One region of the Antarctobacter jejuensis genome, then DNA from elsewhere that is predicted to be linked to it. Evidence: riboswitches for the same ligand, from Rfam matches in the RefSeq annotation. Region 1 holds a riboswitch; each other region holds the start of a gene.
The links. A riboswitch is a leader RNA that binds a small molecule or an ion and turns the genes downstream of it on or off. The one in region 1 is predicted to bind cobalamin.
Positions count from the first base shown of each region.

Region 2: another riboswitch for cobalamin. It lies ahead of ACTXGA_RS00480 (DUF4198 domain-containing protein); the one in region 1 lies ahead of bluB (5,6-dimethylbenzimidazole synthase).
Region 3: another riboswitch for cobalamin. It lies ahead of ACTXGA_RS00575 (DUF1636 family protein); the one in region 1 lies ahead of bluB (5,6-dimethylbenzimidazole synthase).

Region 1 is NZ_JBQQXJ010000002.1:265,170-271,605, reverse strand. Features, by position in the region: gene ACTXGA_RS03965 (ATP-binding protein) at 1-1,272, opposite strand, end outside; gene ACTXGA_RS03960 (RsmB/NOP family class I SAM-dependent RNA methyltransferase) at 1,434-2,588, opposite strand; gene guaB (IMP dehydrogenase) at 2,819-4,267, opposite strand; gene ACTXGA_RS03950 (hypothetical protein) at 4,305-4,730, opposite strand; gene bluB (5,6-dimethylbenzimidazole synthase) at 4,743-5,465, opposite strand; cobalamin riboswitch at 5,508-5,687, opposite strand; gene ACTXGA_RS03940 (hypothetical protein) at 5,750-6,436, opposite strand, start outside.
Region 2 is NZ_JBQQXJ010000001.1:92,444-98,879, reverse strand. Features, by position in the region: gene ACTXGA_RS00490 (NikL family nickel/cobalt ECF transporter subunit) at 1-365, opposite strand, end outside; gene cbiM (cobalt transporter CbiM) at 362-979, opposite strand; gene ACTXGA_RS00480 (DUF4198 domain-containing protein) at 989-1,783, opposite strand; cobalamin riboswitch at 1,942-2,145, opposite strand; gene ACTXGA_RS00475 (aldo/keto reductase) at 2,278-3,282, shown strand; gene ACTXGA_RS00470 (carbon-nitrogen hydrolase family protein) at 3,273-4,049, opposite strand; gene ACTXGA_RS00465 (flavin-containing monooxygenase) at 4,053-5,321, opposite strand; gene ACTXGA_RS00460 (aromatic ring-hydroxylating oxygenase subunit alpha) at 5,539-6,436, shown strand, end outside.
Region 3 is NZ_JBQQXJ010000001.1:111,966-118,401, forward strand. Features, by position in the region: gene cobN (cobaltochelatase subunit CobN) at 1-2,763, opposite strand, end outside; gene cobW (cobalamin biosynthesis protein CobW) at 2,806-3,861, opposite strand; gene ACTXGA_RS00575 (DUF1636 family protein) at 3,858-4,250, opposite strand; cobalamin riboswitch at 4,319-4,511, opposite strand; gene cobO (cob(I)yrinic acid a,c-diamide adenosyltransferase) at 4,631-5,239, shown strand; gene ACTXGA_RS00585 (metallophosphoesterase) at 5,288-6,046, shown strand; gene ACTXGA_RS00590 (DUF1289 domain-containing protein) at 6,043-6,436, shown strand, end outside.

The DNA of each region.
Region 1 (6,436 bases):
TTGGTTGATCTGCACCAGATCGCCATAGTCCGGATCCCCCTGATCATGCCGCAACAATAGCAGATCACAATGGCCCGAAATGGCCGTCAGCAGGTTGTTGAAGTCATGGGCGACGCCGCCTGCCAACTGACCGATGGCTTGCATTTTCTGGCTCTGGACGAACTGCGCCTCCAGTGTTTTCAACTCGGTCGCATCGTTCAAAACCGCGATCAGCGCGGTTTCTCCCTCATCGATCACGCGGTTGAGCGTGACCTGCACAAAGACCTCCCGGTCGGCCCGCGTCAGCCTGAGAAACTCGGACCGATGCAGACCGCGCCCATCCGCAGCCTCCTGCAGCCAATCCTTGATGGCGCGGCCAAGGCCTTCCATGTGCTCGACGATCTGACCCGGTTGACGCTGTCCCAGATCGAGAAGGCGCCGCGCCTCCGGGTTCGCCCTCAGGATCTGGCCGTCCGGTGCAACCTTGAGCAGAGGGACGGGCAGTCCGTCGAAACTGCCCATGACATCATTGCGTGTGCTGTCCTCGGCGATGGGAGAAAGAACGAGTTCCTGCCGCCCGCCGCCGATGTCGGCGCTGTTGACAAGGACGCTCAGCCCGGCGTTTGCGCCTTTGAGGTAATGCACCCCTCCGGCCCGCAGCGGCAGGTCGGCGAACACATCGTCCAGACGCTTCACGCGTTTGCCGACAAGGTTTCGGGCCACGGGGTTCATGTAAAGAACCGCCCCGTTTCGGCCCAGCGAAATAACCGCCAGATCCGCGCGTGACCGACCGCCAGCACGTTGCGATTCATTTTCCATCCGCCAGAGCGTCAGATCGGGTTGGAAGGCCCTGACATAAATCCGATAGCCTTCGGAATGGCTCGTCACGTCCTCGACGGCCGCACCGTCGCGCAGGGCCTTATGTTGCAGCCGGTAAATGATGCCTTCGGAACTGGCAAAAACGTCGCGCAGGAGGTCGGACAACAGGGTCTCGTCCCCGACCGAGAACCTGTCCCGCGCCGCACGGTTGGCCCGCAGCACCTGTGCCGATCCATCGCACAAGAAACAGAACGACGGCTCCGTTTCCACGAAATCCGTCAGCATTTCGAACCGTCGCTGCCGACGTCCACCGGAAATCGAAGCAAGGATTAACCAGCCTAGTGCAAGGCATCCAAAAGCCCCGGTTGCGGCAAGCCCGGCCACGCGAACCGACCGCAGGTCAGCCATCTGGGCGATCAACAGCGACATGGTTGCCAGCAGGATCAGCGCGGCCGCACCGAACACGGGTGTCATTCCCCTGTTCCGTCTTCCCTCGATGTTGACCGACGCCTCCAAAAAGCCCCCTGGGTTCGCGATTCGTCCTTGGGCATAATGCCCGCACGGGCAATTAAAGCCACGTTAACCGTCAGAAAAATACACTCAAAACGTGTGTTTTTCGCATTCCATACAGCGTATCAGGGCCGCGACATCACAGTGACGAAAAATCCGTCACCAGCGAAATCAGGTAAAAACTGTCGTGGCCGGCCAAGAGAAAAGCTTGAATTTCGGCTCATAAACGCCTGTGACTGATCGATATTTTCCTCGCGAAGCACCGAGCAGGTCACGTAGGCAAGCATGCCGCCGGTGCCGACAAGGTTCGCTGCGGCGTCGAGGATCTCTGCCTGTATACGTTGCAAATTTGCCAGACGATCCGGCGTGAGGCTCCACTTGCCCTCTGGCGCGCGCCGCCACGATCCGCTGCCGGAACAGGGGGCGTCACAGAGGACCAGATCATAGGGTCCTTCGGGCTGATCGACGCGGCGGACGTCCGCACCGGCCCGTTCGGCGCGGGCGGGCAAGTCCATCATGCGCTTGGGTGCCGCGTCATGGGCATCGACGGGACCGCCGTCCAGCCGTGCAGCCATGGCAAGGGCCTTGCCGCCGCCTCCTGCGCAGTAGTCCAGCACCTTGAGACCGGGGCGAAGCGGAAGGAGGTCGACCACCGCCTGGCTGGCCGCGTCCTGCAGTTCGACCTGACCTGACAGAAAGGCCTTGCTGCGCGCCAGCTTGCGGGGACCTTCGGTGACACGCAGGGCGGTTGGGGAGAGGTCATGCGTTTCGGTGGCGATGCCGTCCTCGGCGAGGCTGGCCTGCGCCTCCGCGACGGTGGCGCGCAGGAGGTTGACCCGCAGGAAAATCTCGGCCCGCGACCGCAGGGCCAGCGCGGCGGCCTCGGCCTGCGGGCCGAGACTGTCGCGGAACTTTTCGGCGAGCCAGTCCGGCAGGTCCCAGGCTTCGGCGCCTTGCGGCGCGCGGCCGGCGGCGCGTTCGGCCTCTGACAGGGGTTCGGGTCCGTGACCGAGGCCGGAGAAGAGCGCGTCGATGTCCTGCCCCTGCCCGCGCAGGAGGCCGAGCATCCGCGCCCTTCCCGTCTCGCCGCCACCGAGGGCTGCCGAGGAGCGCCAGCGGCGCAGCGCATCGAAGACGTGGTCGCGGACGGCGGCGCGGTCCTTGGAGCCGGCGTAGCGAGAGGTTCGGCCCCAGTTGGTCAGCGCCTGTTCGGCCGGTTTTCCGGCCGCGATGGTGTCCAGCAACTGGATGGCGGCCTGGACTCTGGCGGCTGGGGTCATGGGGGATCCTCTGGCTTGGGTTGGGGCCTGTCCACGCGTGGACAGCTAAGGGGAATGCAGAATCAAGGGGTTACAGAGACGAATTCATGAACTGTAAACCTTTGCCCCTCTCGCATCCTCCTCACGACCCGTTCGACAGGCATAAGAAACGGCAGTTCATTGGGCCGGTTTTCTGTCCGTCGGACCGTTGAAGGCTCCGCTGGAGCCTTCAACGCGACGCGGACCGGGGCTCACCCGATCCGGTAGTTCGGCGACTCGCGGGTGATCTGCACGTCATGCACATGGCTTTCCTTGAGCCCCGCGCCGGTGATCTTGACGAAACGGCAGTTGCCCCGCATCTCTTCGACCGTGGCGCAGCCGGTGTAGCCCATGGCCGCGCGCAACCCGCCCACCAGTTGGTGAATGACCGTGCCGGCAGGCCCCTTGTAGGGCACCTGGCCTTCGATGCCTTCGGGCACCAGCTTGTCGCTGGCGGCATCTTTCTGGAAGTAGCGGTCGGCAGAGCCGCGCGCCATCGCCCCCAGAGACCCCATGCCGCGATAGGCCTTGAACGAGCGGCCCTGATAGAGGATCACCTCGCCCGGGCTTTCATCGGTGCCCGCGATCATCGACCCGACCATCGCGCAGGACGCCCCCGCCGCGATCGCCTTGGCGAAATCGCCCGAGAACTTGATGCCGCCATCGGCGATCACCGGCACGTCGCCCGCCGCCGCCGCGCAATCCATGATCGCGGTCAGCTGCGGCACGCCGACGCCCGCCACCATCCGCGTGGTGCAGATGGAGCCCGGACCGATGCCGACCTTGACCGCGTCAGCCCCGGCGTCGATCAGCGCGCGCGTCGCCTCTGCGGTGGCGACGTTGCCCGCGATGACCTGCACCTCGTTCGACAGCTTCTTGGCCCGGCTCACGGCCTCGATCACCCCGCGGGAGTGGCCATGCGCGGTGTCCACCACCACGATATCGACACCGGAATCCACCAGCGCCTCTGTCCGTTCAAAGCCGGAATCGCCAACGCTGGTGGCCGCGGCGACGCGCAGGCGACCAAGACGGTCCTTGCAGGCGGTGGGGTTCAGGACGGCCTGTTCGGTGTCCTTCAGCGTCAGGAGGCCGGTCAGCTTGCCGTTCTTGTCGGTGACCAGCAGCTTTTCGATGCGGCGTTCCTTCATCATGCCGATGGCCTGATCGCGGTCCGCCGGTTCCTGAAGGATGGCAAGGTTCTGATGGGTCATCATCGCCTTGACCGGCGTATTGTCCTGCGCGGCAAAGCGCATGTCGCGGTTGGTGACGATGCCGACGACGCGGTGCTTTTCATCCACCACCGGAAAGCCGGTAAAGCCATAGCGTTCGGTCAGCGCCTTGGCGTCGGCAAGGGTCTGTTCCGGCGTCAGGGTGACGGGGTTGTAGACGATCCCGCTTTCAAAGCGTTTGACGCGGCGAACCTCGCGGGCCTGCGCCTCGACGTTCAGGTTCTTGTGGATCACGCCCATGCCGCCAGCCTGCGCCATGGTGATCGCCATGCGGCTTTCGGTTACGGTGTCCATTGCACTGGACAAAAGCGGGATGTTGAGCGCGATGGAACGCGTCACCCGTGTGCGGGTATCCGCCGTGGATGGCAGCACACTGGATGCTGCGGGAACGAGAAGAACGTCATCGAAGGTCAGGGCCTCGCGAATCTCCATGAGGGGCACTCCTTGGGAGGGATCGGTTGGCGCGTCCCTATCGCATGCGCAGCCGGGAAAGGAAAGAGCGTGCGGTGCGTCGGGGCGTCCCGCCCGGATCGGGGTGAAAGATGTCCTCTTCGAGGGGCACATCGAACCGCCAGTCGAAGGGAAAGATCCGGTCGCGCGGCAGGCCCAGCGTTTCGGGGGCCTGCGGGTCCTGACTGTCGATCCAGCCACTGGCGGTTTTCCAGAAAATTGCGCGCAGCGTGCCGCCGCTGTCGGTGTCGACGACAAAAACGGAGGGCCGTTCCGTCCCGCCCGCAAGGATCGAGGTGCCGTGGATCCAGTATTCGCCGCTGGCCTTTGGGACCTTTGGCGGGTTGCTGACCGCGCCCTGCCCGGTCTTGGGGTCGGTGCGCAGGACAAAGCCCGGCGATCCGTGCAGAAGGTTGATCCGCTTGACGGTGGTCTGGTCGATCATGTGGCTTGTCCGTTACTCAGCATCCCGAGGCGCGTCGTGCCAATGGTCTTCCATGATCAGGCTGTCGAGGTCCAGCCGCTTGCGCCAGCCGCGCGCCTGCAGTTCGGGCTGTGCGAAACAGTCGTCGATGTGACCGACGCAGAGATAGGCCACGGTTTCGACGTGGTCCGGCAGGCCCAGCAGCTCGCGCAGGTCCTCCTGCCGGAAGATGCTGACCCAGCCCACGCCCAGCCCCTCTGCCCGGGCAGCAAGCCAGAGGTTCTGCACCGCGCAGACCGTGGAATAGAGATCCATGTCGCGGTTGTGGGTCCGTCCCAAAACCACCTTTCCGCCGCGCGTGCGGTCACAGGTGACGGCGATGTTCAGCGGGGATTTCAGGATACCTTCGAGCTTTAACGCCGCGTATTTGCTGCGCTTTTCGCCCTCGAACATCTGGCAGGCCTCTGCGTTGGCGCGCTGGAATGCGGTGTGCACGGCCCGGCGGCGCGCGGCGTCGCGGATCAGGATGAAATTCCACGGCTGCATGAAGCCGACAGAGGGCGCGGCATGGGCGGCCTGCAGCACCCGGCGCAGGCGGTCCGGGGCGATGGGATCGGGCAGGAATTCGTTGCGCACGTCCCGGCGCGCGTCGATGACGTCATAGAGCGCCCGGCGTTCGGACGCAGTGAAGGTGCGCGCCCGTTCGGGCGCGGGATAAGTGGACGCGCCTTTGGGCGCGATTGTGGGATCGCTCATGGTCGGCTCCGCGAAAGACAGCGACCGCGCGCGTTCCACCGCGGCGGTCCATGTCGTCAGGCCGGTCTTCTGGCTTGGGTTCTGCCGGTGTGGACGCCTTCCCGGGGATTGCCCCAGTGGCCTGTATCCGCACCGTCCCCCTTACAGCGGCGGGCCCGCGCCGGTTTTTCACCGGCTTCCCGATTCTCCCCTTGGCGGGGCACCTGACGGCGGCAGAGTGCGACAGGCGGACGGGTCTGGCAAGCGGGGATCGGGCGCTATTTTGCGCCCGATCCGGGGGTGTGTCAGTCGGATTTGGTGTCGGCGGCCTTCTTGTTGGCGGCCTGCACCGCCTCTCCGATGGCCTGCACGGACCAGGCGAAATCCACGTCCAGCGCGGTGTCGAAGACCCAGAAATCGCGCGGCACGTAGAAGTTCGCCGCATAGCCGGTGCCGCGCCCGCCCCAGGCCGCAAGGCCGTGGCAGGTCATGCAGTTGGTCTGAATGCCCAGATCGGTGGTGATCGTGGACCAGCCGTCGCCCTGCGGGATCTGCACGGTTTCGGTGATCGACACCACGGGCGTGCCGAACCCTGCCTCCAGATAGGGATTGAAGGCGGTGACCAGCGCGCCGACGTTCTTGCCGCCGATGAGTGGCTGCGCCGGGACCAGCATGGAATAGGCCGGGGCCATGGCGTAATGCGCGGCCTGCGTCGTCAGGGTATCGGGGCGCGCGGCGGCGATGGCGGCGCTGGAGGGCGTGTTGGGATGGGCGGCATCCGCCTGCCACCAGAAGGTCTGCCACGTCCATTGCGTCACCTCGCGCGAGGTGACGTGCATCGCCACAAGCAGGGCAATGGCGATGTCGCCGCCGAACTCCTCCGTCTCGCCGGTCGCGGTGTTGATGAACCCGCCGTCCACGTCCTTGAGGTTCACGGCGATGAAATCGTCCAGCGAATAGATGCTGCTTTCATCGGGGCTGGCACAGTTCAC
Region 2 (6,436 bases), on a different contig from region 1:
ACGGTTGGTGCGGGTTGTGCGATGACGGGGGCGGCGGGCGCGACGCCGAGGATCCGGGCCACGTCTTCGGCGGACATGGTGACATCGGCGACGTGGCCCGCGCCAAGGTTGGCGCGGAAGCTGTGGGCGACGGGGTCGCTGGGGGTGAAGGTGAAAAAGCCCTCGGCATCGGTGACAGTTTCGCCCAGCAGGGTGCCGTCGGGGCCGTAGACCTGCACGGGCAGGTCGGGCGCCATTTCGCCATTGGAGAGGCCAATCTCGCCCTCGATGGCGCTGCCCGAGGGGAAGACGGCGGCGATGACCTTGTGCGCCAGGGCGGGGACCGGCAGGGCAAAGAGTGTCAGCAGGAAGATCAGCCGGGTCATGCGTGGGTCTCTTCGAGCGCGGTGAAGAGGTCCGGCTTGACCTTGGCGGCCAGCAGGACGGCGAAACCTGTCAGCAGCCCCTCGATCGCCATGATGGGCAGGTGGGCGACAAAGACCAGATGGGCGACGGCCAGAAACTCATCGCCGCTGAACATCAGCGACAGGGCAACGAACAGCGTGGTCAGCGCGATGGAGAGCGCGCCGCCGATGCCGCCCAGAACCGCCGCCACGGGCGGGCGGACGCGGGTCAGGAAGGGGCGCAGCAGCACCCCGATGAGGACGGCGGGCAGGGCGATGTTGACCGCGTTGACGCCCAGCACCGACAAGCCGCCGAAACCGAAGAACACCGCCTGCAGGATCAGACCCACAAACAGCGCCGGAAAGGCCGCCCAGCCAAGGATCAGCCCGGCCAGCCCGTTCAGAATCAGGTGCACTGAGGACGGGCCGATGGGCACATGGATCAGCGAGGCCACGAAAAACGCCGCCGACAGCACACCCGCCGCCGGAATGCGTTCCAGCGGCAGGGCGCGCAGGCCAAGGGCAATGCCCCCTGCGGCGGCGACTGCGCCGCCGATCAGGACCGGGGTTGAGAGGGCTCCATCCACGATATGCATCTGCGGGGCTTACTCCATGTCCCAGGCGCGAATCCAGAGGACGGCGTCCTGACTGAGCTCCTTGCCCTCATGTTCGGTGACGGGTCCGGCGGCGAGGGCGGCAAAGCCCCAGTAGCCCGCGCGCGGCACGGTGAAGGTGAAATAGCCCTGCGCATCGGTGTGCAGCACCAGCGCGCCGCCGGGCGGCGGTGCCACGGTGGGGGCAGAGGCGCGGGCGGCCTCCATGTCGGGCAGGGCGGCCATGTATTCGATTTCGATCTCGGCCCCTGCGACGGGCTGATCGCCGATCATGACGCGGCCCGTAAAGCTGCCGCCTGCCAGCACGTTATAGGGTTTGGTCAGCGGCAGGATTTCCACCGGCAGGCCCACCGGGTCGGCCCAGTCGGTGGGCAGGGTGGCGCGGTTGAGAAAGGCCTTGGTGAACTGCTGGATGTACTTGTCCTCGCTTTCCTCGAAATAGGGTTCGGGGACCGTGACAAGGATGTAATCGCCCGCGCGTTTGACCGGCACGGTGCCGCGCCACGCGGTGGCGGTGTTTTCCGCGCCGGTGAAGGGCACCGCGGTCAGGGTGTCCAGCAGGTCGGTGCGCTGGCCCCGGTGGATCATGTAGAATTCGCGCGGGCGCGCCATCTCCATCACGTAGCCATTGGCGTAGGGGTGCCAGAAGATCAGCTTGACCGGGACATCACCGGGGCGGTCGATCATCGTATCGACGGTGTATTCCAGCAGGAAATGCGCCTGTCCAGTCGTGGGCAGTGCCGAGGCGGGCAGCGCCAGCGCGGCGGCCCAAAGGGCCTGTTTCATTCCGGTGAGAAATCTCACGCCGTATGTCCTTTCCAGTTCGCGCCATCCCCGGCGCAAGGCAGACGGGACGAGAGGCAGGACAGGCCCGGTCACGGCAGCCACGGGCCAACCGCAAAAGGGCCAGACGCACACCCCGTCGTCCGGTGGAACCGCCGCGCGGGCGCGACGGGTGTCCGGCAGGTCTCCTGGCTCGCGGGTCAGTGCCTGGGCCTGCCTTCCCGGATTGCTCCAGTGGCGTATTGGCCCGGCTCTCCGCTTACAGTTGCGGGGGCAGCTGCCGACTGGACGCATGGTGCGCCGCACGGCATTCCCTCTTTCCCCCGGCGCGTGTCCACGCCGGGACCGGTCACGCCCTTGGTTTGGCAGATGGCAGGCGGCGGAGCAATGGACAAAGCGACACGGGCGGGACGGCAACGACGCGGGCGGGTGTCGTGGGGCTTGCCAAGGCGCTTTGGGGCGGTCACTCTGCGCCCATCACCACAGGAGGACAGACGATGTTGCGCAGACCGTTGGGGCGGGGCGGGCCGGAGGTGTCGGCCCTTGGAATCGGGGCGATGTCCTTTGCCGGGTTTTACGGACCTGTCACAGAGGCGCAGAGCCATGCGGTTCTGGATGCCGCGCTGGACATGGGGGTCGATCACATCGACACCGCCAATGTCTATGGCATGGGCAAATCCGAAGAGATCATCGGCAGTTTCCTGAAACGCTATGCGGGCAAGGGCGGGATCCCGTTCCGCATTGCCACCAAGGCGTCGATCACACGCGACCCGGAAACCGGCGAACGCTGTTTCGACAATTCCGCCGAACATCTGGAGGTGGAACTGGACAAGAGCCTGAAACGGCTGGGGCTGGAACGGGTGGACCTGTTCTACATTCACCGCCGCGACCCGAGGATCGAGATCGAGGTGGTGGTGGAATCGCTCAAGGGGCTGATCGCCAAGGGCAAGATCGGCGCCTATGGCCTGTCCGAAATCGCGCCGACCACGCTGCGGCGGGCCAATGCGGTGCATCCGGTGGCGGCCGTTCAGTCGGAGTATTCGCTGCAGACGCGGCTGCCCGAGATGGGGATGATCCAGACCTGTGAGGAGTTGGGCACCGCCTTTGTCGCCTTTTCCTCGGCCGGGCGGGGGATGCTGTCGGACACGCCGCCGACGCCGGGCCGGGTGGAGAATGCCACCTTTCTGAAGGTGAACCCGCGCTTTACCGGCGGCAATCTGGAACGCAACATCGCCGCCAGCCAGCCGTTGCGGGAACTGGCTGCAGAGGCGGGCTATCCGACCGCGACGCTGGCCATTGCCTGGGTTCTGTCGCAGGGCAAAACCAATCACACCATCCCCGGAACGCGCAGCACCGGCCATTTGCAGGAACTGGTGCGCGGGGCGTCGATGATGCTGAGCGACGACCTGAAGGCCGAGATCGAGCGGCGCCTGCCGCTGGGCTGGGCGCATGGCCCGCGCTATTCCTATGAACAGGCCTTTGGGCCAGAGGATTACTGCTGAGGCAGGGGGCGGCGGTCCCGGTTTTGCGTGCTCAGCTGGTCGCGGTCGATGTGGTCCACCTGTGAGAGGTCCGCGATCAGCAGGCATTCGCCGCGCCCCGCCTTGGCAAGCGGATGGCCGTCGGGGCCTGCGATGACGGATTTGCCGCCAAACGCCAGACCGCGCTCTGTGCCGCAGTAATTGGCATAGGCGATGGTCATGGCGGTCTCTGCCGCGCGGCCGGGGACAAGCGTGTCCGCGACGATGTCAAAACCCGCCGGATTGGCCGTGGGGACAAGCAGCAGGCTGACATCCCGCTCTGACAGGGCGCGCACGTGTTCGGCGAATTCCACGTCATAGCAGATCAGCAGCGCCGCGCGGCGACCGTTCAGGTCAAAGGGGGTCAGGCTGTCGCCGGGGAAAAAGCTGTCGCGTTCCATCGGGCCAAAGAGTTGCAGCTTGCGGTGATGGGCCAGTTTGCGGCCTGACCGGTCGTAAGTGGTTGCGACGTTGTAGACGGTTTCGCCTGCGCGCTCGGCCCAGCCGATTGTCAGCCCGCAGCCGGTTTCGCGGCAGACGTCGGCCAGACGCGTTTCCCATGCGCCGCCCTGCGGCTGGGCAAGCCGGGCGTGCAGATCCGGGCGGTTGTAGCCGGGCAGGAACAGTTCGGGGAAGACGGCCATTTCCGCGCCCGCGGCCGCGGCGGCCGTCAGTATCTGCGTGATGCGGGCAAAGGCGTGGTCTTCGTCGCCGTCGGTGGGCAGGCCTTGGTACAGGGCGAGTTTCATGCGCTAGACGTTTTCTGGCACGGGCGCCTGTGCGGCGGCATGGTAGTCCATGTAGCTGTGCTGGATCGCGATCTGGTCGGCGATGAACTTGGCATCGTGCCAGACGCCCCAGATGAAGGACGATCCCCGGCGGGTCTGCCACGGAAGGCCCACGAAATAGAGCCCCGGCTGACGGCTGACGCCGCGCTGGTGCAGCGGGCGGCCCTGTTCGTCGAAGGTGTCGGCCTGCAGCCAGCCGAAATCGAAGGTGTAGCCGGTGGCCCAGAGGATCGTGGTGATCCCGGCCTCGGCCAGGTCCAGTTTCCGGATCGGATCGGTGACGCAGGGCGGATCGGCGGGCAGGGTGCGGGCCTGCGGTTCCTCTGGCAGGTCCAGTCCGTGGCGGGTGATATAGGCGTCAGCCTCATCCAGCAGCGAGAGGTAGTTGGCGTCCCCGCGGTCGAGGTTCTGTTTCAGGTCGTCGGCAAAGCTGATCGTGCCGTCCGCATAGCCCGAGGTCATGCCCAAAAGGGTCATGCCGCGATGGGCAAGGCGGCGGAAATCCACGGTGCGGCCGCCCTCGGCCCCGCTGACGGCGATGGTGACATGTTCGGTGCCGGGGCCGGGGCTGTCGGCGTTCCACTTGCCCAGCACGCCCAGCCACCAGACATTGTCGCGCCCGCGATAGCGGCGCGGCGGGCGGTCATGAGGTCCAAGCGACAGGTAGGTGCGGCGGCCGGCTTTCATCAGCTCATCGGCGATCTGCACGCCCGACGATCCGCCACCGACGACCAGAACCGCGCCCTCGGGCAGTTGGTCGGGGTTGCGGTAGGCGGCAGAGTGCATCTGGTGGACGCCTGCGTCCTGCGGCACCACGGGCGGGATGGCGGGGCGCTGAAAGGGGCCGGTGGCGGCGACAACGTGCTGCGCCTCGATCACGCCGTCCGAGGTCTCGACCCGAAAACCGCTGCGCCCTTGCAGCGGGGTGACCTGCGTGACCTCGACCCCGGTGCGGATGGGGGCGCCGATTTTTTGCGCGTAGGCGGCGAAATAGGCGGCGACGCTTTCCTTGTCGGCAAAGGTCTCACCATCGCAGGGGAAGTCCATGTTGGGAAAGCGGTCATGCCAGGCCGGGCCATTGGCGACCAGCGAATCCCAACGCCCGGTGCGCCAGCGTTCGGCGATACGGTCGCGTTCCAGCACCACATGGTCGATACCCAGATTGCCCAGATGCTCGCTCATGGCGACGCCGGCCTGTCCGGCGCCCACGACCACCGTATCGATTTTCTCCATCCTGCGCCCTCCGGTTCAAACTGCCCACAGCTTAGGCGCGGGGGCCGAGGGGCGGATACTAGGCAATGATAAAGCCTTGCTTTCGGGCAGGCTAAGCGCGCTTAGGGTGAGGCTAATCCGCGATTTGCGACAGGGTTTCTTTTCATTCGCCCGTGGCTGCGGCATCGTGATCGGGCATTAGCCCACCTGCGCCCCCGCCAGACCAGAGGACCCGCCCATGGCCAAGGATACCGTCGATCCCGTCGAAAGCCTGAGACAGAACACGTCTGTCCCGTTCGAGTGTGCCCGTGCGATGCCGGTCGAGGTCTATACCTCTGACGCCTTCGTGGAAGAGGAACTGACGCATATCTTCCGCAAGGAATGGTTCTGCGTCGGACGCGCCGATGCGCTTGCCAATGCCGGGGATTACGTGACCTGCGAGCTTGCCGGGCAGCCCATTGCCGTGGTGCGGGACCGTAACGGCAGCCTGCACGCCATGAGCAATGTTTGCCTGCACCGCATGTCGACGCTGTTGCAGGGGCGCGGCAACACCCGCGCCATCGTCTGCCCCTATCATGCCTGGACCTACAACCTTGATGGTGGTCTGCGTGGGGCACCGGCGATGTCGCAGAACGCGGATTTCTGCAAGGACGCCTACAAATTGCCCGCCGTGCGCTGCGAGGAATGGCTGGGCTGGGTGTTTGTCTGTCTGGACCCGGATACCGCGCCGGTGGCCGAGAAACTGGCCGAGGTGGAGGCGATGGTCGCCGGTTACGACATGACCAACTACTCCGAGACCTTTTACGAAGAACACGTCTGGGACACCAACTGGAAGGTGCTGGCCGAGAACTTCATGGAAAGCTATCACCTGCCGGTCTGCCATGCGGGCACCATCGGCGGGCTGTCCCGGCTGGAGGACATGGTCTGCCCGCCGGGGCACGCGGGTTTCAACTATCACACGATCCTCAAGGACGACGCGCTGCGGATCGCCATGGCGCATCCGTCGAATGACCGTCTGAAGGGGGATGAGCGCCGCACGACCTTCCTGCTGGCGATCTACCCCAGCCTGATGATCACCCTGACGCCCGGCTATTTCTGGTATCTGTCGCTGCATCCCAAGGGGCCGGGGCAGGTGC
Region 3 (6,436 bases), on a different contig from region 1:
CAGCCAGGCCTCGCCTGCCTTGTGCCGCGCCTCGTCCGAGTAATCGCCGATCTGCGACCCGATGCCGAGGCCAAAGCTGCCCGGTGCAGGACCGAACACCCGCGCCCCCGCCTGCCCGACAAAGGGGTTCCAATCTACCGCCTCGTCGCGCGCAGCCAGTGCCCTGACCGCCTGTCCGAAAAGAACCGGCAAGGTCGGGAAGACGTCGCGGAACAGGCCTGACACGCGCAGCGTGACATCGATCCGGGGACGATCCAGTTCCGCGATAGGCAGCACCTCGATTCCGCTGACCCGCTCCGATCCCTTGTCCCAGACAGGGCGCACCCCCATCAGGTGCAACGCCATGGCAAACTCTTCGCCCGCCGTCCGCATGGTGGCAGACCCCCAGAGATCCACGATCAGGCCACGCGGCCAGTCGCCTTCGTCCTGCAGGTGCCGCCGCACCAGTTCCTCGGCCAGTTTCACCCCCTGCCCATAGGCGCTGCGCGAGGGGACCGCGCGCGGATCGGTGGTGAATAGGTTGCGCCCCGTGGGCAAAACATCCTTGCGGCCGCGATAGGGTGACCCCGAAGGCCCGGCCTCGATCCGACGCCCGTTCAGGGCATCGATCAGGGCGAGCCGTTCAGGCGCGGCGTCATAGCCGCCCGAGCCCCGGCCCCAGACGTGCAGACCATCCCCGAACTGGCTTTCCTTTACGTCGCAGACAAAACGGTCGATCCGAGTTATGGCCTCTGCGGTACAGGTCGCCTCACCGATGCCCAGATCGCCTTCAACCCCCGCCGCGCGCGCCTCTTCGCGGATATCCTGCATCAACCGGTCCCGGCGCCTCGGATCCAGACCGTCGGCGTTGGAAAATTCGTCCAACAGGCTTTCCAGACGCAACAGACGGTCCGGCGTTTCCGACCTCTGCATAGGCGGCGGCACATGGCCCAGGGTCATGGCCCCGATCCGCCGCTTGGCCTGCGCGGCCTCCCCCGGATCATTGACGATGAAGGGGTAGATCACAGGCATGTCGCGGATCAGCGCCTCTGGCCAGCAGGCATCTGACAGGGCAACCGCCTTGCCCGGCAGCCACTCCAACGTACCATGCGCCCCCACATGGATCAGCGCATCCGCCTGCGCCTGTAGCCAGAGGTAAAAGGCGATATACCCGTGCCGGGGCACGCGCGACAGGTCATGATAATCATCCTCGCGTTTTTCCGAGTTGCCGCGTTCCGGCTGCAAGGCGATCAGCGCTGTTCCCCGGCGCAGCCCCTGGAACCGCATCTGGCCATCGACGCAGGCCGGATCGTCCTCGGCCGCGCCCCAGGCGGCGTGAACATCGTCCTGCAAAGGTTGCGGCAGGCGCGCCAAGGCCGCCTTGTACGCCGCAACCGGCCACGACATTGACGCGGCTTGCATGTCTTCGCCGGATAAACCTGTCTCGACGGCATGGCCCGCCTCGGCGAGATCCTCCAATATGGCCTCTGCGGATGCCAGCGCGTCCAATCCCACTGCATGCGCGATGTTCCAGTCGCGCCCCGGATAAGTCGACAGGACCAGCGCCACGCGCCGTTCAGCCGGTGGCAGACTGGCAAGGCGATGCCAGCGCGCCACCCGGTCCGCCACGGCAGTAACGCGCCCAGGGTCCGCCACATGCGCCACGCGGGCAAATTGCAGATCCGGATCGCGCGCGCCCGGCTCCTTGAAAGACACTGCCCCGCCAAACAACCGCCCGTCGACCTCGGGCAGCACGACATGCATGGCCAGATCCGCAGGCGACAGCCCGCGCTCCGCCTCGGCCCAGGCCTCGCGGGTCGAGGTTGCCAGCGCGACCTGAAAGACCGGCACATCCGCTGCATCCAGAGGAGAGGTACCGTGATCCCCGCGACCGGAAAAAGAGGTGGCATTGACAATGGATACAGGCGCCAAATGCCGCACCTGCCGTTGCAGCCAGTCCGCAGCGCCGGGCGCCTTGAGCGACGGCGCAAACAGGCCCATCACCTGAAACCCCCGCGCGCGCAGCGCCTCACAAAGCGCCTCGACCGGCCCCAGATCCGCCGCCACCAGATAAGACCGGTAGAAAACCACAAGCACCAGCGCCCCCGGCTTCTTTGGGCTGGAAATACCTTCAGGGGGGGTCGCGGAACGCGAGCGGGGGACAGAAAGTCCCCCTCCGCTCTCGCCGCCGCGCAGAACCTCAAGGACCGGGCAACACACCCCGTGCTCCGGCAGCCAGCCACCAACCTGTGGCAAGACCTTTGCCCCACGTACCGGCCCCGCATACAAACCCGCCGCCAAGGCCAGCTGCGCCAGCGCCGCCTGCGCAGCCACAGCGCCCCCCGTATCGCAAAGATGCTGTAATCGGCGCAGCGTCGATACCGGCAAGGTCGATACCTCGTCCAGCCGGGTATCCGCGCGCCCGTCGCCCGGAAGGACGGCAAGGGCGATGCCCCGGGCCTGCGCCAGGGCCGCGATCTGCTGCAACCCGTAGGGCCAGTAGGGCACCCCGCCGATCAGCCGGATCAAAATGCCCTTGGCCCCTGCCAGCGTCTGTTCGACATAGGTGTCCACCGACAGCGGATGTTTCAGCGCCGCGATATTGGCCAGCCGCAGAGAGGGCATCCGCCCCTCACGCCCGCCCCCGCGCTCCCATCCGGCAGCGAAAGCGCCAAGATCGGAATCGGACAGAGACAGGACCACCAGTTCCGCCGGGCTCTGCGCCAGGTCGGTTGGGGTTTCGGTCTCTTCGAGGCCGTGGCTTTCGCGAAAGATGACGTGCATGGCGGTTGCGGTGTGTGGTGGGTCGATGACCCACCCTACCCCTTACTCTGCGGGCACCGGTTCCGCGCCGAGGATGGCGCGGATGGCGTCGGGTTTCACATCGTCATGTTCGGCAATGACCACCACGCGGCTGGCCCGCGCCTCCTCCGGTTTCCACGGACGGTCGAACTGGTGCCGCACGCGAGCGCCGACCGCCTGCACCAGCAGGCGCATCGGCTTGCCCTGAACAGCGGCATAGCCCTTGACCCGCAGGATGTTCATCTCTTTGGCCAGACGTTCGATCGCGGCGACCAGCGTCGCGGGGTCGTCAATCTCGGGCAGGTCCACCACGATGGATTCGAAATCATCGTGTTCGTGATCATCGTGGCCATCGTGATGCGACGGACGCGCTTCCATGTCATCCTCTGCAGCCGCCTCCAGACCCAGGATCACGCGCGGGTCAATCGCGCCCTCGGCGACCTCGATCACCGGCAGCGGGCGCGGTGCTTCGGCGGCGATGAGCGCCTTGGCCTTGGCCACACCTTCGGGACCGGCCAGATCAGGTTTGGTCAGCAGGATGATGTCAGCGCAGGAAATCTGGTCCTCGAACACCTCGGACAACGGTGTTTCGTGATCCAGCGAGTCATCCGCCAGACGCTGCGCATCGACCCTTGCCACGTCCGGCGCAAAGCGGCCCGCCGCGACCGCCTCGGCGTCTGCCAGCGCGATCACACCGTCGACGGTGATCTTGGACCGGATATCCGGCCAGTCAAAGGCCTTGAGCAGCGGTTTGGGCAGGGCCAGACCGCTGGTTTCGATCAGGATGTGTTCGGGGCGCGGGTCCAGCGCCATCAGCGCCTCGATCGTCGGGATGAAATCATCGGCCACGGTGCAGCAGATGCAGCCATTGGCGAGTTCCATGATGTTTTCCGCCGGGCAGTCGGGGATGGCGCAGCCCTTGAGGATCTCTCCGTCCACGCCAACATCGCCGAACTCATTGACCACCACGGCCAGCCGCTTGCCGCCCGGGTTCTGGATGAGATGTGAAATCAGCGTGGTTTTGCCCGAGCCCAGAAAGCCGGTGATCACGGTGACGGGAAGCTTGGCGAGATCGGTCATGTCTTGTCCTCTTCGGGCGTATCGGTCTGCTCGGGCGGGATGCGCGCGACGCAGTTGCGTTTGAAGTGTTCGGGCCGCGCGCGCCACGGGATCAGCCCGTCGCTGGTGGCATGATAAAGCGCCGCACCCTCGGCCAGCAGGTCCGGATGCGACGCCTCGTGGAGATTTCCGTAAACGTAGGTCCATCTTTGCGGCCCGCCCCGCAGGGCGACGGAACACCCCTGATCGCAGTTCTGCAGGCATTCCACGGCGCGCAGGCTCACGCCCTCGGGCACACCGCGCGCGGCGATTGCGTCGTGCAGACGCTGACCGGGGCGGATGCCGCCCTCTGGCGCCTCTTCCCCGCGCAGGCATTTGACACAGACAAGCAGTTCGACCGGCGCGCTCATGTGGCGTGCCCCTGAACCGAGTTGCTTTTCATTTCCAGACCTCCTTCCGGGGCACCCCGCCCGGCGTCTTTGTTACACAGGCGATGGCAGGTCTCCTGGCTCGCGGGTCGGTGCGTCCTCGCGCCTTCCCGGCCGGTCTGGCCAGTGGCACGCAGCAAGGACACTCGCCGCTTACAGTTGCGGGGGCAGCCGCGGGTTTGAACCGCGTTCCCTGTTGTCATCCCCGGCGAACCCGGGAAAACCATCGTGACCGGTGTCGTGCGCCAGAGGCGCGCCCTTGTCAATCCGTCAGGTCGTTCCATCACGTCGCGCCACCAGCCGCATTGACGCGGCCTTCGGCCAATGCCATCCATCCCGAGCCCGAGCGACAGGGGGACGCCATGGACGACGCAACGACCCGCCACACCGAAAAGATGCGCCGCATCAAGGCCGCGCGCGACGAAATGATGAAGACCAAGACCGAAGAAAAAGGTCTGATCATGGTCCATACCGGCAAAGGCAAGGGCAAGAGCTCGGCCGGATTCGGGATGATCATGCGCTGCATCGCGCATCAGATGCCCTGCGCCGTGGTGCAGTTTATCAAGGGCAACTGGGACACAGGCGAAAAGACCTTTTTGCGCGAACGTTTCGCGGATGAATGCCGGTTCTTCGTATCCGGCGAAGGATTTACCTGGGAAACGCAGGATCGCGATCGTGACATTGCCGCCGCGCAGAACGGTTGGACAATCGCCAAGGAACAGATCCTCGACCCGAAGATACAGTTCGTCTTGCTGGATGAGATCAACATCGCGCTGCGTTACGATTATCTCGATATCGACGAGGTCGTGGATTTCCTGCTGACGCAGAAACCGCGCATGACCCATGTCTGCCTGACAGGCCGCAACGCCAAGCCCGAACTGATCGAGGCGGCGGACCTCGTGACCGAGATGACGTTGCTGAAGCATCCCTTCCGCGACGGCGTAAAGGCACAGAAAGGTGTGGAGTTCTGAATCCGGATGGGACGCGATGCGAAAGTCCGGACTTACAGGGTGACCGCCTTGCGCGACGTCCCTGTGCCGCGTCTGAGGATCGCGGTCTTTGCGGATCTGCACGCATCGGCGCCCTACATGGGACCGGCGCGCATCAAGGCCTTTGTGGATCAGACAAATGCGCTGAACGCTGATGTGATCCTGTTGCTGGGTGACTATGTCGGTCACCTATTGGGGGGGCGCGACCTTGCGCCGGACACCGTCGCCGCGCATCTGTCCGCCCTCAGGGCCCCGCTTGGCGTGTTTGCCGTGTTCGGCAACCATGACTGGCGTGACGATCCCCAGGCGCAGACCAACGGGACACCGACAAAATGGCACCGGGCGTTTGAGGAAGCAGGGCTTTCGGTTCTCAGCAATGACGCCGTGGTCCTGAGCAAGGATGGGGCGGAACTGACGGTTGCGGGTCTGGAATCCCAGCGCGCCCTTCAAACGGCATGGAAGCGCACGCCGGAAGGGAATGACGATCTGGAGGCCGTCTTGCCGAAACTCGATCCGGGCCGGTTCACGCTTTTGATGGCGCATGAACCTGATATCTTTGAGAATCTGCCCGATACCATCGACCTGACCCTGTCGGGACATACCCATGGCGGTCAGATTGCCCCGTTCGGGTTTCCGCTGGTCGTACCGTCCAGACATGGCCGCCGCTTCGCCTATGGGCATCATCGCGCCGGGTCACGCCAATTGGTGGTCTCCGGCGGGCTGGGATGCTCTGGCCTTCCGATCCGCATCGGCCGCCCGCCGGAACTGGTCATGGTGGACCTGTCATGAGCCGCATCGACCGCCAGCCCCCGGCCAGCCCCTGCGTCGCCCGTTGCGTGATCGACGAGGCCTCGCAACTGTGCACCGGCTGTGCGCGCAAACTGGATGAAATTGCCGTCTGGGGCAGCGCGTCAGAGGATTTTCGGGCGCAGGTCTGGGCCGAATTGCCCGCGCGGGCGGCGGCCCTCGGGCTGGCCACCCGCCGCCTGTCCCTGCGCGGCGAGGCCCTGCTGGCCGATGTAGCGCACAGGCTGACCTCCGGCACCTGTAAGCTGACCGCTGGCGTCTGGGGGGCCTCTGCCGAGTTTACCTGCCCTTCCGGCGATGACCGCCACGCAGTGATTGCGGAGGATCGCCTGACCTTGACCACGGATCACGGCGCGCTGCGGCTGGATGCGC